3 regions of the Chryseobacterium sp. NRRL B-14798 genome follow, and region 2 is predicted to be linked to each of the others. Evidence: riboswitches for the same ligand, from Rfam matches in the RefSeq annotation. Region 2 holds a riboswitch; each other region holds the start of a gene.

Region 1 (6,388 bases), 3.4 Mb from region 2:
CCTTTGGGAAGTGACATGAAATATGTTCAGAAAATGGTCAAGCTTTCATCAAGGCCAATTGCGCTGATTACGGATGATGCTTCAGATTCTGCATTAAGAAGACTTTTATTTGATGCAGGAGAAGATCTGGAAGACCTTTTCACCCTTTGCAAGGCAGATATTACCACTAAAAATTCTAAAAAACAGGAGAAATTCAAAAGAAACTTTGAATATGTAGCGGTCAAGATCAAGGAAGTGGAAGAAAAAGATCAGGTAAGAAACTTCCAGCCGCCGATCACCGGAGAAGAAATTATGGAAATGTTTAATCTTAAGCCGGGCCGTGAAATTGGTATCCTGAAAGAGAAAGTGAAAGAAGCTATTCTTGAAGGTGAAATTCCCAATGAAAAAGAAGAAGCGACGAAATTTGTCATTGCTGAAGCTGAGAAACTGGGATTAACCTTATAATTCGATTTAGAAAAATATTAAAAATTCCGGCGGGATGTTCCATCCCGCCGGATTTTTTTTCTTAAGGAAACAAAGCCGGCCGGTTTCTTCGAAACCGGCCGGAAAAAAACACAAATGATGAAAAAATAAAAAATTATTTTTAGAAGTAATAATTATTGCGGGTTAAGGAAAGTTCCGTTAGCACCAAGACCACCTGTTTTAAGGGAAGTAAGCTTGGTACCCGTAGTTGCTGAATATACAGTCATTTCGCTTTCCTGAGTGAATTGTTTAACATCTGATGCAAAAATTCTACCATCAATAACATTAAATCCATAAAGCGTAAAATAAGGACCACCATCTGCAGCTGTTAATAGCGGGCTTGCAGGAACTGTTGGTGTAGCTAAACTTGTTGTATACACTTTATTGGCAGAACTGAAATAGATTTTATCATTATCAATCTGAAGATTGGTAGCACTTGGAATTCCTGTCAACGTAACTACCGGTGTCATAGCCCCTGTGCCGGAGATTTTATAGATATAAGAATCAGTAGCTGTAGAAGAAATTGTATATACATTGGATTTGTATGAAATAGTACTGTTAATCTTACCATTCGGAACAGTAAGTTCAGTTTTACTGTCATTAGAAGTATTGATATAAGTAATCATATTTCCATATCCGGAAGTAGCATTCTGCACAAAAATATTTCCACCTGCTTCTACTGCTTTATCAGCCCCGCCTGTCATCGTGATTTTGCTTACAAATGAATAGTCGGAAGCCTTATATTTTGTTACACTTGTTGCATTCGTAGAGAAGTTTAGATTAGCAACATAGATAAAATCATTAGCAAAAGCAATTCCTCTCGGGTTATCAATCTGATTAGTGATTACTCCTAATTTCTTAAATGTATAACGGTCTACTACAACAATTTTGTTTGAGTTATTGATCACAAGATAAGCCTTATTTCCATTAAGACCAATGGTCTGAAGAACGTCACCCAGAATTTCTTTATTGTTATTGTACCCATATACGTCATCCTGCTTTAAGCTTAAATCTCTTGTCAGGAATGTTACTTTAGCACCCTGGCTGTTAAAATTACCTTCATTAGAGATAAAATATCCGTTCTGGTAAGTGATCGGAGAAATTTCAAACTCGGCAGAGTCACTTGTACATGAAGACATATTAAACAATAGTACAACTGCAAATAAGACAGTTAAAAGTTTAGTTATTTTCATAATTTATTCAATTTTAATTTATTAAAAATTTATTGCTGCATACACACTATAGTTTCTTTTTGGTAAAGGATAGAAAGAAACGGTTTTATAGTAGGTATTGGTTAGATTATTCACTTTAAACCCTAAGGTATATTTTTTTGCTAAGGTGGCAGAAACTCCCATATTTAAAAGAAAATAAGGATCTATAGCTTCTGATCTCTTTTCATCACTTGTGGTGTAGGTAACACCGTTCAGCTGTCCCTGTGCATAAAACCTGAAGAAACCATATTCGTAATCTATACCGGCATTTCCCCTGTGCATGGGAACGTAAGGTCTCTGCATCTTCGTTTCTTTATCGATAGCTTTTGCATAATAGTATGCTGCATTGGCTCTGAATTTATGATTTCCCCACTGCTTGCTGAAAGACAACAGGGATTCCAGCCCGTAAGATTCGGATTTATTGACATTGTATGCCTGCCAGTATCCCATAGCCGTTGGAAGCCATACAATAAGATCTGTGATGTTCATATAGTAGGGAGACAGAGTAAGTTTGAAATCTCCCACTTTGAACTCATTGGTCATATCCACCTGAGTAGAGGTTTCCGGTCTCAGATCTTTATTTCCTCCCGGTTCATAATAAATATCATTAAATGAAGGATATCTGAAGTTTTTGGATACGTTAATACTCAGATCATACCATTTTGCGGCGTTCCATTTTCCGGAGAATGAATACATAAAAGGAGACTTTACATCTTCTACAAAATCTTTTTTGAATCCTCCTTCAAAACGCAGATCTTTTGTTGCAAAATACCGCAATAATCCTGAAACAGAACCTATATTCCTGCTGACATTGGATATTCCGCTCTCGTACCCTTCTCCTTTATTAATCTGAAATTCTCCGATGATATTAAAATTCCATTTTGAATTCAGGAAATAATTAAAATCATTTTTAAAGATATAATTTTTCCCGGTTCCTCCACTGGATTTAGGTTGGTTTAACGAACCGAAATACTGAAAATTCTCTTCCGTATAGGCTGCTTTAAGGGAATTACTGAACTTCGCTTTGTTCCAGTCCCAAGAAAGAAGACTTCTTACACTTTGAGTTGTATATTTTGTTTTTGTTCCCGTTTCCTCATATACAGGATAATGCTGTGAAGAATCAAAAAACTGGCTTTGCCACGAAACCTTATGATCGTTTGTAATTTTATAGGATGCTCCTACATTGAACGTCGTATTGTAATAATTCCCGTTTCTGTTGATGTAATTCAGATCGCTTACCTTATAATCATTTTCACTTACAGAATAATTTCCGGAGGCTTTAAAACTGAACTTATCATTGCTGTAAGAACCTTTTACAAAGTTATTATAGGTATTAAAGGAAGCCACTTCAGAGAATAAAGAACCATGGAAGCCTTTATTAAAATCAAGAGTATTATTCAGGTGAATACTTCCCCCGATGGCACCACTTCCGTACACTACACTTCCTCCACCCGCTTTGATACCGATCTGATCATAGCCGAACAAAGCAATATTATTGATATCTCCCTGGCCTAAAAAATTAGAATTGATATTAATTCCGTTCCATACGAATGCAGTCTGCTGGGCAGTTGTTCCTCTGAAAGAAGGCGAAGAAACAGCACCACGGCCATTTTCTTTAATGAAAACCTGCGACTGAAACCTCAGAAGCTCCGAAAGATTACCGGAGTTTTTTTCAGCATCTTCTGCTGTAATTGTTTTTACGGGATGAAAAAGTTTCACCCTGTTCATCTGGTTGTCGAAGACATAAATAGTGTCAATAGTTTTCTCTTGTCCAAAAAGAAAACACCCATAAGATGAAAAAAGCAGTACTAAAGATCTTTTTATATCCATACTTTTTTACTTTTCCTCCGAAAGCAATATGTTTTTAATTATAATCCTGGCAGGTCTCCTGACTTTCGCATTCTGCTCCTTCCCGTTTTTACACAGTGGCGTTTTGCAGAAACTTGTGTTGCGATTTACAGTTGCGGGGACAGTCCGGGAGTTACACCCGATTCCCTTTTCATTCCAAAATACTGGAAACCAAAATTTTTGCAAAGATAGTTTTTTATATGTATTTGCCAAAAACCAGACTTTTCTATACAAAATATGCTATCCTTTTGTTATATACACAAAAAAGAACGGCCGCTTTCAATATTGAAAACAGCCATTCATCCCACTACTTTACTATTTATATATGTTACTTTTTAATAAATTTATAAGACTCCTGTTGTACTCCTTTTACGGAATATTGTAAAATATAATCTCCTTTTGACAGGGATGAAACATCAATCTGTCCTTCTACAGTATCCAATGATTTTACCTTTTGTCCAACCATATTATAAATTTCTGCTTTCTCTATTTTTCCTTTTCCTTTAAAATACAGGATGTCAGCCACTGGATTAGGATAGATACTTGTATTGTTTTTCTCTTTCACAGCATCACTCACCGATAAAAATTCAGAAGTATCCAGGTAAAAAGCAATCATCTGCCCTGAAGCATTCGTCCCTGACCCGGCAATTTTCTTTCCGTCCTGTGAAATTGCAAGAGGAAGTCCCATTGTTACTCCATTAGTGGCAATTCCTAAAGATGCCGCATAATCATTCAGGTTAATTCTCCCGGCGGCAGAGGTCCAGATAAAGCCTTCTCCTGACATGGGAGGAGCCCCAAATGCTCTGTAATACCCGATCACTTTTTTCCCATCAGCAGAAATCCCGGTGGCACCTCCTTTGAAGCTGAAAGAAGCATTAGGATGCGTTATATAAGTAAGTCCGCTCACAGCATTCCATACATAAGGATTAGGATTTGCCGAACCTATTATTGTATTTCCGTCAGCAGAAATTCCTCCTGCTTCTCCTACATGATTCCCATTATTATCTGTAATAAAACTTTCCACTCCATCCTGCCATTTTGCTCCGCTTCTTGTTCCGGTTGATTCATCCTGCCAGCCTACAATCACTGTTCCTGCTGCATTGATTGCGTTTGCTCTGGAGCTGCGTCCGGGAACTATACTTCCCAGATCTACCACGCCGTTTACTTCATCCCATTTCACAGCATGCGCATTCGCTGCGGTGAGAAAACCAAGACCAACAATAGTATTTCCATCAGTCGACATTCCCCAGGTAGAGCTTACGCTGCCATCCCATCCTGTAGGTACAAGCCCGCCTCTGTTTACCCATGTGGCCGTAGCGACATCATAAGTAGATATTTCATTGAATCCTGTTGCGGCATTGGTAACCGACGACGATATTTTGGTTCCGTCATTCGAAACAATGGTTCTGCCTGCAGCCGGATATCCGTTTGTTATAGAACCTATCTGTACGAGTCCTCCTGCAGCATTCCATTTATATATACTTCCTGCACTGGTGTGCAAGCTTACTACTCCATTATCCGATACTGCGCCTACATTATAATTTCCCAAGCCGATTACAGTAAGCTGCGCTTCTGCAAAACCAAATTTCAAGAAAAGATAAGCTATCAATATTTTCATTGACATTCTGTAAAAATTTTTCATATTTTATTATATTTAGCGTTTTGAATTGGTGAAAACAATATTAATACAACATTCACTCAATTAAAAGAAATTGACTTTCATAATTCGTGAATTTTAAAAGAGTTTAATTTTTAAAATACTAATAACCAAATAGATATAAAACAATATTTTGAATATGGATTTTACCGGAATTATTCAAAAAAACACAAAAAACAATTTATCAGGACAAAAATTATTTCAAATCTTACTGTTTATTTTCTGCTTCCTTATTACCAAAGGACAGTCCGGCCCCGACTTCAATATGCTAGCAGATAAAGCATTTCTGAAATTGTATCAGAATCCCGACGAATGCATCAGTTATACCCAGGGAATTCTTGTGAGTGATCAAAACGCGGAACACAAAATTGTACTTCAAAATATTATTTCACAAGCTTTTGCCCTGAAGGGAGACTATGTACAGTCTGTCAATATTTTTGCTCAAAAAGAAGATATTGATCAGAAAAATAACCTTTCATATTTTATGCAGGTCTTCAGTGGTTATAATCTTGCTGATCAGTATCAGAATCTGGGTTTATACAATCAGTCAAAGACAATTATTACCAATCTTTTATCCGATCAGAAACTTCCTAAAAGTAATGATCGTTCCTTAAGAATCACCACTGCAAAATTGTATCAGCTTCAGGCATTAAACTCAGGAATCAACAGAAACTATCCTGAAGCCTTACAAAATCTTGATAAAAGCAACCAATACCTTGGGAATCATAATGAAGAGAACAGAATTTTAAAAATAGAAAACAGAATTTTTCGCTCTTCTTATCTGCTGAAGCAGAATAAATCAATAGAATATAAAATACTTATAGAAAATGTGATTGCTGATCTTGAATCTCAGAAAAACCAGCCGTTTCTTTTAGGTTTGGCTTATGAGAATCTGTCCCAATACTATTTTCTGAAGCAGGATTATGCAACCTCTATTCAAAAATTGGAGGCAGGTCTTCGATTGATCGAGAATCTTCCGTTTAATAATTTAAAAATTAAAATTTACGAATCACTGTCCCGTAATTATTACGCGGTACATAATGATGCAAAATATCATCAGTACAATAAACTTTACACTGATTTAAAAACAAAAACAGATTCCGGTTCAAAAGAAGGGATACGATATCTGGTGAAGCTTGTGGAAACCAATCAGAATAAAAACATTGAATTTCAGAGGTATATGCTTTTAAGATCTTCCTCGGTTTTAATC
Region 2 (6,388 bases):
ATTCTGAGAGATAATAGAGTCATTAATACTCCATGTAACCGATCCTGAAGCATTGGTAGGAATACTCAAAACCTTTAAACGTTCAATAGTATAGGAATCATCAAGTCCATTAAATGTAAATTCATTTTCATCATCATGTTTACAGGCAATCGCTCCTAAAAGGAAAAAGGATAAAAGCCCGGTTTTTAAATAAGTAAAGGTATTTCTGTTCATGTCTTAAGGTTGGTTATTTATATAAAAAAGCGAAGTGGGCAGGGATATTTCCGCCTTCCGTTTTCCATTTAAAGTGTCCGTTTTTATCAAAGCAATACACAAATCCCATGGATACATAATTTCTGGCATCTGTCATGTAGATATCTTCTGTGATTGGGTTTACGGCAATGCCGTAAGGGGTTTTAATGGCATCTTCATATTCTTTGTCAAAAATTCTGTTGGCTATGATCTGTTCTGTTTTTACATCAATGATTCCAAATGTCTTTTTATAGCTGTGGGTATTGTAGTTGAATTCATTTCCATAGAAATAGAGTTTATCATTTACGATTGTCATTTCACTCACGGAGAGATGAAAATCTTTCTTGACTGTTCCCGTGGCTGCATCTATGAGATAAAGACTGGAAGGAACATTATAATAATCTCCTCTTGAGGTTACATAGAGATCACCGTAATTATCTTTTTTAATGTGATGAAGATTGATGGCAACATTTATTTTTTTGAGTTCGGTAAAAGTATTCAGATCAATTACCGAAACAGTATTGTCATAATCGGGAGCTTTATATCCTCCGGAATTGGCAACAAATAAGGTATTTCCCACAATTTCTATTTCTTCGGGCTGATATCCTACCACTACCTCACGCTGGATGGAAAGAGAAGCCGTATCAATTTCCACTACTTTCCCCTTCGGTGCTTTCGGGTTAATCGCTACAGGTCCGGCGTAGCTGCTGGCATAAGCTTTTCCGTTTTTGAAAGCAAGGTATCGGCAGTTTTGTAATGGAATAGAAGTAATACGTTTAGCCGTTTTAGCATCCAGCACTTCAATTTTATTGGAAACATTGACTACGATATAGAGCTTGCTTCCATAAACTTTGATATCATTTCCTACATCCCCCAACTCTTTTACGACATTGGGATTGATTTCTGCGTAGATATTCCGGTAATAGGTTCCTTTGGTGTAATCAAAAAAATCAAGGGTACATTTATTACTCCCCATATTCCCTTCATTAAGCATATAGAAGCCTTTTATTGCTGTATTTTCTGAAGGAAGCCCTTCTACCACTTCCTGGCGGACAATAATTTCATCTGTACGGCATGAAGTAAGAAAAGCTAATACAAGAAATAAAAAATAAAAGTTTAGTTTTCTCATAGGGTGAAGTTTAGAATAAGTTTAAAGTTTCTTCCAGGCATCGGATAATTGAGGACAACATCATAGTATTGATTGAAAATATTATTCATCTCAAGGCTTATTTTAAACTGATGATTCGCCCAGTTGAATTTTTTCTGAACAGACAAATCGTGAGTATACCAGGGCTGCACATAATTGTATTGAATGTTATCCTGATTCACGTCATATCTTTCTCCTACGTACATTGCACTGTAATTGAAACTCCAGTCTTTATAATCCGCCATAAGACTGAAAGATCCACTATGCCATGGGGTATAAGGGATCTGATTGCGGTAAAAAGTATCTTCAGGATCACTCATGTCTCTTGCACTTTGATAAGTGTAGGAAAGCAACGGTCTAAGAGTAACTTTTCCCCATTGAAGTTCTGTCTGCACATTCACATCTGCACCAATGATTTCAACCAATCCAAGGTTCATCATCAGCCAGCGGAACATGCTTCCGTTCGGAGCTGCCACAATTTTATCCTGTACTTTATTGTAGTAACCGTCTACTTTAGCATAAAATGTTTTAAAGAAACGGTTGTTATAATTCTTCTGATAAGTAAATCCTACATCATATTGATTGGTGAATTCCGGTTTCAGGTAGGTATTTCCGATATTGGTATAATACAAATCATTGAAGGTTGGAAGTCTGAAAATTCTTTTATAGAAAGCCCTTAGAGTAAGCTCCGGAATTTTTTCCGGCTGATAGCTCATAAACACCGCAGGTGTCCACTCTCTGGCATCTCCCGGTCTTTTATTTTTTCTTACTTCTTCAAAAGTAAAGGTTCCTAAAAGGCTTCCCATAATTTTGAATCTGTTCCACTGATAGGTTGTTGCCAATGCTACCAATGTAGTGTAGCGGGTAGGATAAGAAAAGTTATCCAGATTCGCGTCCAGATTATTGTACTGAAAATCTCCACTCAGGCTGACATCCCAATTGGGAGTGATTGAGTAAATATTGGAAGAGGAAAGATAAAGTTCCCTTTGGATATAGGTGTTATCGGTATAAATAATAGACTGCGAACGAACTGTGTCCATGAAATGGGTATAATCGTAGGCAAATTTTGCCTTAAGCTGTGTTTCAAATTTCGGGAACAGTTTTTTTCTCAGATTAGCCTGTACAAAATAATTCTCATCGGAAAGTCTCGCTCCTCTTCCTTCAAAGCGCCCGTTAACAATGGGTGCCGGCATTCCGCGGTTTGAAATATAACCGTAGCCACGGATATTCCAGCTTCCGTTATTTAAAGTTCCGTTGAGAGAAGTTTCAAAACGTTTTGCTTTGATATCTGAGTCCTGTCTTTTTGCAATGGTATCATAGGCCTGTTGCCCATCAGGGTATTTCTTCGCATACCGAAATCTGTAAATTCCGTCACTCTGCATAAATTCGCCACTGAAGCTGGCAGAAACCTTGTCTGAAATCTTCTGTTCCAACCGGAATGAAGGATTAAAGAGATCAATAGATGCACTTTTTGCTCTTATCACCAAATTGGTTTTTCTATTTCCTTTAAATACGGGTGTTTTAGGCTGTAAATAGATAGACCCCGAAGAGCCAAAGTCCTTTGCTGGCTGAAAAATTTCACTTTTCTGTCCGTTATACAACGATATTTCTTCCAGATCATCCAAAGAGTACCTTCCCAGATCTACCAGTCCGTTTTGAGCATTTCCTAATTGAATTCCATCATAAAAAACCCCTACATGCTGGCTTCCCATACTTCGGATATTAATGGTTTTCAAACCACCCAATCCGCCGTAGTCTTTAATCTGAACGCCTGAAAAATACCGCAGTGCATCTGCAACGGAATGACTGTTCAGTCTTTCCAGCTGTTCTCCCTGCAGCGTTTGTGCCGGAAGGATTTCTTTAAAATTCTTTTTATAAAGATTGATTCCTTTAATGGTCTCTTCCTGAAGACTGTCTTTTTTCTTAGTTTGGGAAAACACAAGTTGAGATGTTAACACTAATATTGTGAAAACAGCTTTATGAATTGCAGAAGTAGTTAGTTTTGCCGCCATTAGCTCATTTAGGGTAATGAAGACGCTAATGGGTATAAGAATACAACGACAAAGCACAGCTGTCACTGCACAGAATCATTGATGTCCTAAGCTTTATTCCACGAAAGCGTCAAACGATTATTGTCTGGCAGGTCTTCTGACTTACTCCATTTTTGAAATCCTTCCCATTAAAAAACAGTGGATATATTCTTCAAAAACTTTGGTGTGGAGCTTACAGCAGCGGGTCTGTCCCGGATTTTCACCGGATTCCCTTTTAAGAGCTTTTTACGGCTCACCAAATTCCGGCAAAGATAGATAATTATTCCTAATCCCCAACTAAAATCATGATTTATAAACAATTAAAGCTCCCGAAGGAGCTTTAATATGATTTCAACAAGGGTTTCTTTTTAAATTCCAATATTCAGAAAAATATTGAATCTTGATTGAGCTTCAATATCTCCTCCCGCCAGATGAGTGTACATGGGAAGCATGATTTCACTTCCCAGGCTCAGCTTTTTGTAAGAGGCTTCAAATCCCAGTTTTCCGTACAAAGCACTTCCTGCAGTGTTCGGCAGTGCCTCATCAAACTGTTTGTTCTGAGCGTAGACTTCACCCTGAACTCCAGTTTTTACAGAGAATATAGATTTTTCATTTCCTGCAACCTGATAAAAACCTGTTGCTGCATAGTTCCATTGGTTTCCAAAACGGTAATTTTTCCTGTTCTCTGTTTTAATGGTGTAATCTGTATTGACCAGTACGGCTACTTTATTTTTCTGAAATTTATAATTCAAAGCCGCCTGATAATCCCAGCTTCCGGTTCCCAGCTGAAAGCTTGGGTTGACACCGGATGCTCCTTTTTCATCAAACTTGCCAAGTGGAATTTTCACTCCCAAACCTCCACTCAGATGATGAAAATTATCTTTAGAGCTCATCAGCTGGTAAATCCCCATCAGATTCAGATCTCCTATACCGTTGATTTTAATATCTCCCTGCATCGTTTTCTTTTCATGAAAATGAAATGGAAGGCTCGCATACACACTCAGCTTTTTAGTCAATGGAATTTTCCCCCACAGCTGCAACGTATTGAAATACTGATCCTGGGTAAGATCTTTTACAAATAAGTTCTCTTTGGCTTTGTAATGCTGGGCGAAGTACTTAATTCCGACAAACTGTGGATTCAACAATGACTCAAAGCCGGAAGATCCATTTCCTGCAGCACAGCCGCACGCATCACAATCATCATCAAAATCGAATCTGTTAAGCGTTTCGGGAGCAACATAAGCACTGTCTCTGATGGTTTTTGCCTGATACTGATTCAACAGGATCAAACTTACTATCAATATAATCTTCTTCATGTTTTTTATAAATTATTCTGCAAATTTTGGATTGGATATAAAACTTTTATCCGATAATGTTTTCAGGAACGCAATGATGGATTGTTTTTCCTGGCTGTTCATAGCAATTCCTATGTGACCATTCTGTTTAAGCTGTGGATCAAGATTAACATTATCTTCCACCTGATCCGAATAGAAATTAAGTACCGCATCTAATGTATAAAACCTTCCGTCATGCATATAAGGTGCGGTATATTCTACATTTCTCAGACTCGGAACACGGAATTTCATCCAATCTACCTGATTCAGGCTCACTCTGTATCTACCTGCATCCTTGAATTCTGTATTGTAATACATTCCGGTATTTCTGAAACTCTCATCCGTAAACAGCTCTCCGCTATGACAGGAAGCACATTTCTGATTGAATAATGTCATTCCCTGGGATTCTATTGAAGTCAACTGTTCTTTTCCCTGTCTGAACCGGTCATATTTTGAATCTGCAGAAATTAAAGAAGCCATAAACTGTGATAATGCTTTTAAAATTCTTTCGCCGGTAATGGTTTCGTCTCCATAAGCTTCTCTGAACAGTTTTTTATACTTCTGATCATCTTTTATTTTTGAAATGGCTTCCGGTATGGAACTGTCCATTTCATTCACATCAGTAATCGGGCTGATGGGCTGCTCATTCAGATTGTGAATCACTCCGTCCCACATATATCTTTTCAAAAAAGCCATATTCTGGATGGGCGGTGCATTCCTGATTCCGATTCTGTCGTCTACCCCATGGCTCACCGTATGACCATGATGAGTAAAAGCATTTTCCTGAATATGGCAAAAACCGCATGAAATGGTATTATTTCTTGAAAGCCTGCCTTCATAGAATAATTTTCGTCCCAGCTCCACTCCATTTTTGGTCACCGGATTAATGGATGTATCAAAAGTCATTTCCGGAAAATAAGAAGGAAACTCCAGATTGTAGGCTTCATCTTTTTCCAATGGCTGAATCACCTCATCAGAACATGAAATGCAACTCAATACAAATACAAGCAGAACCAGTATCGTTTTAACAAAAAAATTAATCATTGTGAACATGGTCTACTTTAAACATTTTTGTAAGATTGTTGGTAACGTCTACCAGGTGCTGGTTGGACCCCATCAGCATATCATTGGATGTGGTAAGAGTCAGTGCCTTATCTCCGCTCAGAAATTGGTTCAGGTCTGCAAGAATATGAACAGAAGGACGGATTTGTCCTGTTACTCTGGCCGTTGTTGGAAGATTCAATGTAATTTCGCGATAAAGATCCGGTGTATTGTTGGCTGCAGTATTTCCCATATTTCCTGTGTGATTCATGAATTCTTTAGAAGGAGAATCTGTACCATATTTTCCTTCCAGTTTTACAAATACATAACCGGCAGCCCATGACCAGGACATTCCCTTCTGCTTGGCTTTTGTCCAGAATTCAGCCTGTCCGTCCTGTCCCAGTAGATATGCTTTCTGGCTGACACCCAATCCGAATCTTATTTTTTTATAATTGTTTTTCGGAACGCCATCCAGATTAAGATAAACAATTCCGGCTACAGCATCTGCCTGATCTACGATAAAAGCACCTTTGTCAGGATTATTTTCGTTGTATTTAAATTCGTTTCCGTTTTCATCTATCAATGCGATATTACTGATGACGTAT
Region 3 (6,388 bases), 3.3 Mb from region 2:
CCGGTTCATCCAAAATCTGAAATGTTTTTCTTTGAGAAAATTATGACGGATATTGGCGATAACCAATCTATTGAAAACCACTTATCCACCTATTCATCAAGATTGAAGAAAATGTCAGGAATCATCCGTGAAGCAGACGCCAATACGCTATTGCTTATTGATGAGTTCGGTACAGGTTCTGATCCGGAGCTTGGTGGTGCCCTGGCAGAAAGTTTCATGGAGTTTTTCTATGATAAAAAGAGTTTTGCCATTATCACAACGCACTATACCAATATTAAACTGGTGATAGAACAGCTTCCCAATGCCCAGAATGCAGCTATGCTCTTCAATGAAGAAACACTGGAGCCGATGTATAAGCTTGAAGTGGGGCAGGCAGGAAGTTCATTTACTTTTGAAGTTGCAGAAAAGAATAAAATTCCAAGATTTATCATCCATTCTGCCAAGAAAAAGGTAGAGCATGATATTGTGAATCTTGATAAGACGATTGTAAAACTGCAGCAGGAAAAATTTGAGGTTGAGAAACTGAAATCCGATCTTGCCGAAAGAAAAGAATCCGTAGAAGATAAACGCGATAACCTTCAGAAACTGAATGACCAGCTTCAGCAGAAACTTTTCAATTTCCAGAAGCTGTATGAAGAGGAACACCGCAGACTTCAGTTCGGAAATAAGATTGAAGCATTCATCGACAGCTATACCAAAGGAAAATCCAGAAAGGATGTGGTAAAAGATTTTGTAAAGCTTCTTGAACAGGAAAAATTCCGAAAACTGGGAACAGATAAGGATGAATCCAAACGCCTGCAGGTTGTCAAGAGAAAAATCACTCAACAGCTGAAAAAAGAAGAAGTAATTGAAAAAATTGCTGAAACCAATGAAAAACTGGAAGAAAAGCGTAAAACCGATCGTGCTGTATGGATGAAAATCGGACAACGTGTCCGTATTACAGGAAGTACCAGTGTCGGAACCATTGAGAAAATTTCCAGAAACAAAGTGATTGTCAATTACGGAACTTTCAAAACCACAATTGACGCAGATGAACTTGAGAGAATTTAATTAATCTATCCGAAGATTTAGTTACGTAAATACAGAGAGAGCACTTTTCGGAGCTCTCTCTTTTTTATTATTTTTTAATGAAGCTTTTCATTCTCTCTTGTATAAAGGTTTTTAATATATTTGAATTCATAAAGTATTGAACATGGCAAGAAACTTTACTATTCTTTGGATCTTTTATAAAAAAATACAGATCCCCGCCTTATTGTTTTCATTACTTATTTCTTGTTTGCTTCCCTTCAGTATTGAAACATTTGGATTAAGTTTTCTTCTGATTTTACCTGTTCTTCATTATTTTATATATGAAGTAAGGCTTAAAAGCGAATATTACTTTTATGCCAATTCAGGCTTTTCAAGGATGTTTCTCTGGACAGGAACAATAGTATCGGGGATTATTGTAAAAATTATAACATTATTTTTATGAGCAGACTGCATGTTGATAGCGTAACCAAATCTTTTAATGAGAGGAAAATTCTGCAGGATATTTATATAGGATGCGAAACAGGACAAATCATAGGCCTGTTGGGCAGAAATGGAAGCGGGAAATCAACCCTGTTAAAAATTATCTTCGGAACTGAATATGGCGATACTCAGTTTATAAAATATGACAACACTATTCTGAAAAGCATTTCCGACAGAAAAAACAGAATTGCTTACTTGCCACAAGATCTTTTTTTACCCAAAAATATAAAAATAAAAAACCTGGTTCCTCTTTTTTGTAATCAAAAGAATACTGAGCTGCTTTTTACATCAGAATTCGTACAGCCTTTCCTTCATGAAAAGCCTAAAAACCTTTCCAAAGGTGAACAGAGAATTATTGAAACTTTGATGATTATTTATTCTGAAGCTGATTTTGTTTTACTGGACGAACCTTTCCATAGTCTTTCTCCGAAAATTTCTGCAGCATTGAAAGCTGCAATCATTGAACAGTCTGCGTATAAGGGATTCATTATTTCTGACCATAATTATCAGGAAGTTCTTGATATTTCACACCAAATATTTCTTTTGCGTGAAGGCTATCTGAAACAAATACAAGATTTAAATGAACTGCAACGGTATAATTATCTTCCGAAAAGCATTTAATTTATATATTTGAGGGATCAAAAAAATTTCATGATGACTTTCATAAACAAAGTATTCTATTTATCTGCATTCAGTATCTTATCTGTTGTCTTTGTAAAAGGACAAACTAAAGTTCCTTTTGGAGTGGTAAAAGCTGAGGAAGGATATGCCAACGTACGTGTACATAAAGACGACTACCGAAAAATTGTTGATAAGATCCGTATGCGCAAAGGTGATGTATTTGTTTATGTAAAACCGGCTCCGGGAGAAACAGAATGGATCTGGATCAAATATCCTGAGAAACAGGATGACGACAAGCCTTTTGTGCGTTATGAAACTCTTGATAAAGAAGGAATGGTGAATAAAGGACGTATTGCTTATGTAGACCAGCTTCCCGCCTATACTCCATCCAAATCCAAAAATGGAAGATCCCTTATTTTTACCGATAATTCCGATCCTAAAATCCCTACCGCCCAAAGAAGCAAAGTAGTCATTGATATTTACCCTTCCAATGCAGGATACCGTAAAAAGGAAAAAGATGCAGATGGAAAAATTCTTACGATTGATAAAGTAAAACCATGGGGAATTGGAAATGACCTTCCTGAGGGAATGACCGAAATCAAATCCATCAGAGTACAGCAGCCCGGAAGAGGATCTGTTTTTGTAAGGGAAGCCATCAAAAACATGTTCCAGCCTACCATGGATTTTGAGAACATCGGGGTAACTTCTCTCGACAATGATAATATTTTCCTTTATATGATCAATGGTTCAGGGGAAAACAGATATACAACACTCTGGACAATTAAGAAGGGAAGAGTAATCAGCCAGATTATTTATCATAATCCGGAATAAATTCATTATTTTTGCATTCGAAAAGTTTTTACGCTTATTCATCACAGAAATTGGTTCTGCATCACTGCAGATTAAAAGGGAACCGTGTGAAAATCACGGACTGTCGCGCAACTGTAAAGTAACTGAAGTCTTTATCAAAGATCCACTGTGCGAGGCATGGGAAGGAGATAAATGATGTTACAAGTCAGGAGACCTGCCTTTTTCTTAAACATGTAACTTTCGCGATTTGAAGTTGTATTGATCTGATGGATTGTTTCAGGAATTCTATAAGTTCCTGTCATTATTCTGTTGTTTTAGTATCATTTCATTTCGCTTTAATTAATAATGATATATGACTACAGAAGAAAGAATTGAAGCATCCGAAACCAGAATCTTTAAAGCGGTTTTCCCAAACACAACCAATCATTACGATACCCTTTTTGGAGGTACTGCCATGCAGCTGATGGACGAAGTAGCTTTTATCACCGCAACCCGTTTTGCCAGAAAAAGAGTGGTAACCGTGAGCAGTGATAAGATCGATTTCAAAAAACCTATTCCTGCCGGAACTATTGTGGAACTGATCGGGAAAGTTTCCTACGTGGGAAAAACCAGTATGAAGGTTAATGTTGAAATTTACACTGAACAGATGTACTCCTATGAAAGAGAAAAAGCTATTGTCGGTGATTTTACTTTTGTAGCCATCGACGAATTCAAGAAACCAATCCAGATACTATAAACAATAAAGCTTCGGGCGGCCTTTGGCCGCCCGAATTCTTTATTATATTTTCATTGACATTATTTCAAAACCTTTTCTGTTTCCAGACTTCTGTTCAATAAAAGTTCAAAAGCCTCTCCCATCTCGTCTGATGCTCTGTTGATTGCATTTTCAAGCATATTCCGGATCTGTCTTTCCGTCACTCCGGCTTCTGTCCAGCTCTTTCCTGTAGTATGGGAATTTAAAATAAACGGCATAATTCTATCGATTCCACAGGCAAAAATAGCATCCGGAGTTTTCTCTTCTTCAAACTCCAGCCACAGGTTAAAAAATTCTGTACGTAAAGGCTCATCCAGAATTCCAAAGATCTTTTGGGCTGAAGCTTTCTCTCTTTCAAACTTTCCGACCATAGCTTTTTCATCAAAAATAAAAGTGTCTCCGGCTTCTATTTCCACAAGATCATGAATGGAAAGCATTCTTATCACCCTTAACAAATCAATATCAGCACGGTTTTTAGCATACGGATAAAGGATCTGGGCAAGAATAATGATCTGCCAGGAATGTTCAGCCGTATTCTCTCTCCGGGAATCGTCTGCATTATAATTTCTTCGTTGTACATTTTTAAGCGCATCTACTGCCAGAATAAAATCTATCTCTTTCTGAATTTTCATCTTACTTTTTATTTCTGTTATATTGATCTGCCGGATATACCTTTGTTCTGGTAATCCATTTATTATTGATCTTTTCTTTCGTTATGACCTTTACCTGATCCTCATTGGTCATATCTTCCTCTTTTTCCAGCACTCTATCCAGTCCTTTGTTCGGAATAACGGCATATTCTGTTGTAAAAATCCTGCAACAACCGGACTTACCGTAGGAAATAAGACGCTTTCGTTTAGCATCTGCTTCAAAAAAATCAAAACCGTTTGAGCCCAGGTCTGTAAGTTCTTCACTTTTTACAAATGCCATTCTTGTAGTATTGAATACATAAACATCATAAGAAGCCGAACTGTAATTTCCCATATTTCCGTTTCTTATCGCTACATCTTCGGTGCCGTCAAAATTAAAATCATCTACAATAATACTACGCTGATCCTTTGAAAGCGGAATCAATTTCCCTCGAACCAGTTTCTGACCCTGCTCCGCATATACAACAAGATCATCAGAAACAAAAGTCTGTACTTTGCTGTTTTTATGGTCAAACAGTTCCACCGTTCCTTTTCCTCCACATCGGTCATCGTAACAGTTTTCTGTCTGAATGACTGCATCATAGTTTTTTGATACATTTTTAATTTCAAACTGATATTGCCCGAAACAGAGCGGCCCCAAAAGAAATGTTAATAAGTGCCTGTACTTATTTAAAATATTCATGGTAATAGGAATGATTTGGGTGTTTTTTTATTTCTAACAAAAGTACGAATCATAATACCGATCTCAAAATCCATGTCTTATTATCTGCCAGAATTTCCCTTTCTATAAAACAGTATTCACAGATAAGAAGCTTTCTCCCGCTATCCGCTCATACTCCTCGCGCCTTTCTTATATCAGTGCTGCTGTGGGGTAACCGCTTCTATCGGGGCTATAATATGAGTAATGGGTAATGAGTAATAATAATTAATAAAAGTTTATTTTTTTCTCTTGATTTCTCTCAATCTCATTAAAAAAATTTAAATTTTTCAGGCATTTTCAACTAAAATTTATTTTACGTAAAATTCAAGATAAAATTTATTTAATTGATTTTCAATATTTTAAACAATTTATTTTAAAAATTTCACTACTTTGTATTGCATAATACCATTTTATTTACATATCTTTGTAATGTAAAATTAGAATAGGCTCAGCTAGCTAGGGGCATTTTTCTAAAAATATAACTAATTAACAAAACTTATCAAAGATGAATACCGAAAATACCAAAGCGCAAATGCGAAAAGGAATTCTGGAATTCTGTATTCTAAGTCTCATCAATAACCGAGAAATGTATGTTTCTGATCTTATTGATGAACTGAAAAAAGGAAAACTGGATGTAGTGGAAGGGACCCTCTACCCTCTTCTTACAAGACTTAAAAACGGAGAATTTCTCTCTTACAGATGGGAAGAATCTACCGGAGGACCACCCAGAAAATATTATCAGATCACAGAAAAAGGAAAACTTTTCCTGGATGAACTTCTCAATACATGGAATGAACTGACAGCCTCAGTAAACCAAATCACCCAACAAAATTAAAAAACAAAGCTATGAACAAGACACTCTCAATAGGACTCGCAGGTTTTTCTTTTACCATAGAAGAACACGCATATATAAAGCTCAGCGATTACCTGAACGCACTGAGAAGCTCTCTGGATGCTTCTGAGGCTGATGAAGTAATGCATGACATAGAAATAAGAATGGTGGAAATTTTCAAAGATTCTTTAGGAAAACGTGAAGTGATCAACGATACCGATGTAGAAAGGGTAATCGCACAGATCGGAAGCCCTGAAAAAATCGAAGAGCAGGAAGAAGCGTATTATTCTGAAAAAACATCTGCCAGAAACTATAATTCAGGAACTCATTATACCGATAAAAAGCAGCTGTTCCGTGATCCGGAAAAACAAAAAGTTGCCGGAGTCTGCGCAGGCTTAGCTCAGTACGTAGGAATGGATATTACTACCATGAGAGCAATCTGGCTGGGAATTTTCGTATTAGGAATTTTTACAGCAGCCATTTCTTCTTCATTAATAGGTCTTCTATATGTA

Evidence for each region. A riboswitch is a leader RNA that binds a small molecule or an ion and turns the genes downstream of it on or off. The one in region 2 is predicted to bind cobalamin.
Region 1: linked by a shared signal. The riboswitch ahead of AB1278_RS06415 (TonB-dependent receptor plug domain-containing protein) and the one ahead of AB1278_RS21865 (TonB-dependent receptor plug domain-containing protein) in region 2 are both predicted to bind cobalamin.
Region 3: linked by a shared signal. The riboswitch ahead of AB1278_RS07110 (acyl-CoA thioesterase) and the one ahead of AB1278_RS21865 (TonB-dependent receptor plug domain-containing protein) in region 2 are both predicted to bind cobalamin.

What each region holds. Positions count from the first base shown of each region.
Region 1 is NZ_JBFLUL010000005.1:1,331,389-1,337,776, reverse strand. Features, by position in the region: gene AB1278_RS06425 (CCA tRNA nucleotidyltransferase) at 1-444, shown strand, start outside; gene AB1278_RS06420 (YncE family protein) at 597-1,655, opposite strand; gene AB1278_RS06415 (TonB-dependent receptor plug domain-containing protein) at 1,677-3,503, opposite strand; cobalamin riboswitch at 3,535-3,712, opposite strand; gene AB1278_RS06410 (T9SS type A sorting domain-containing protein) at 3,850-5,163, opposite strand; gene AB1278_RS06405 (helix-turn-helix domain-containing protein) at 5,318-6,388, shown strand, end outside.
Region 2 is NZ_JBFLUL010000005.1:4,751,249-4,757,636, forward strand. Features, by position in the region: gene AB1278_RS21855 (cell surface protein) at 1-213, opposite strand, end outside; gene AB1278_RS21860 (YncE family protein) at 227-1,360, opposite strand; gene AB1278_RS21865 (TonB-dependent receptor plug domain-containing protein) at 1,357-3,390, opposite strand; cobalamin riboswitch at 3,500-3,684, opposite strand; gene AB1278_RS21870 (transporter) at 3,777-4,724, opposite strand; gene AB1278_RS21875 (cytochrome-c peroxidase) at 4,737-5,786, opposite strand; gene AB1278_RS21880 (MbnP family protein) at 5,779-6,388, opposite strand, start outside.
Region 3 is NZ_JBFLUL010000005.1:1,485,208-1,491,595, reverse strand. Features, by position in the region: gene AB1278_RS07125 (endonuclease MutS2) at 1-1,050, shown strand, start outside; gene AB1278_RS07120 (ATP-binding cassette domain-containing protein) at 1,468-2,130, shown strand; gene AB1278_RS07115 (hypothetical protein) at 2,161-2,961, shown strand; cobalamin riboswitch at 2,996-3,176, shown strand; gene AB1278_RS07110 (acyl-CoA thioesterase) at 3,293-3,676, shown strand; gene AB1278_RS07105 (HD domain-containing protein) at 3,736-4,326, opposite strand; gene AB1278_RS07100 (XAC2610-related protein) at 4,328-5,026, opposite strand; gene AB1278_RS07095 (PadR family transcriptional regulator) at 5,550-5,879, shown strand; gene AB1278_RS07090 (PspC domain-containing protein) at 5,891-6,388, shown strand, end outside.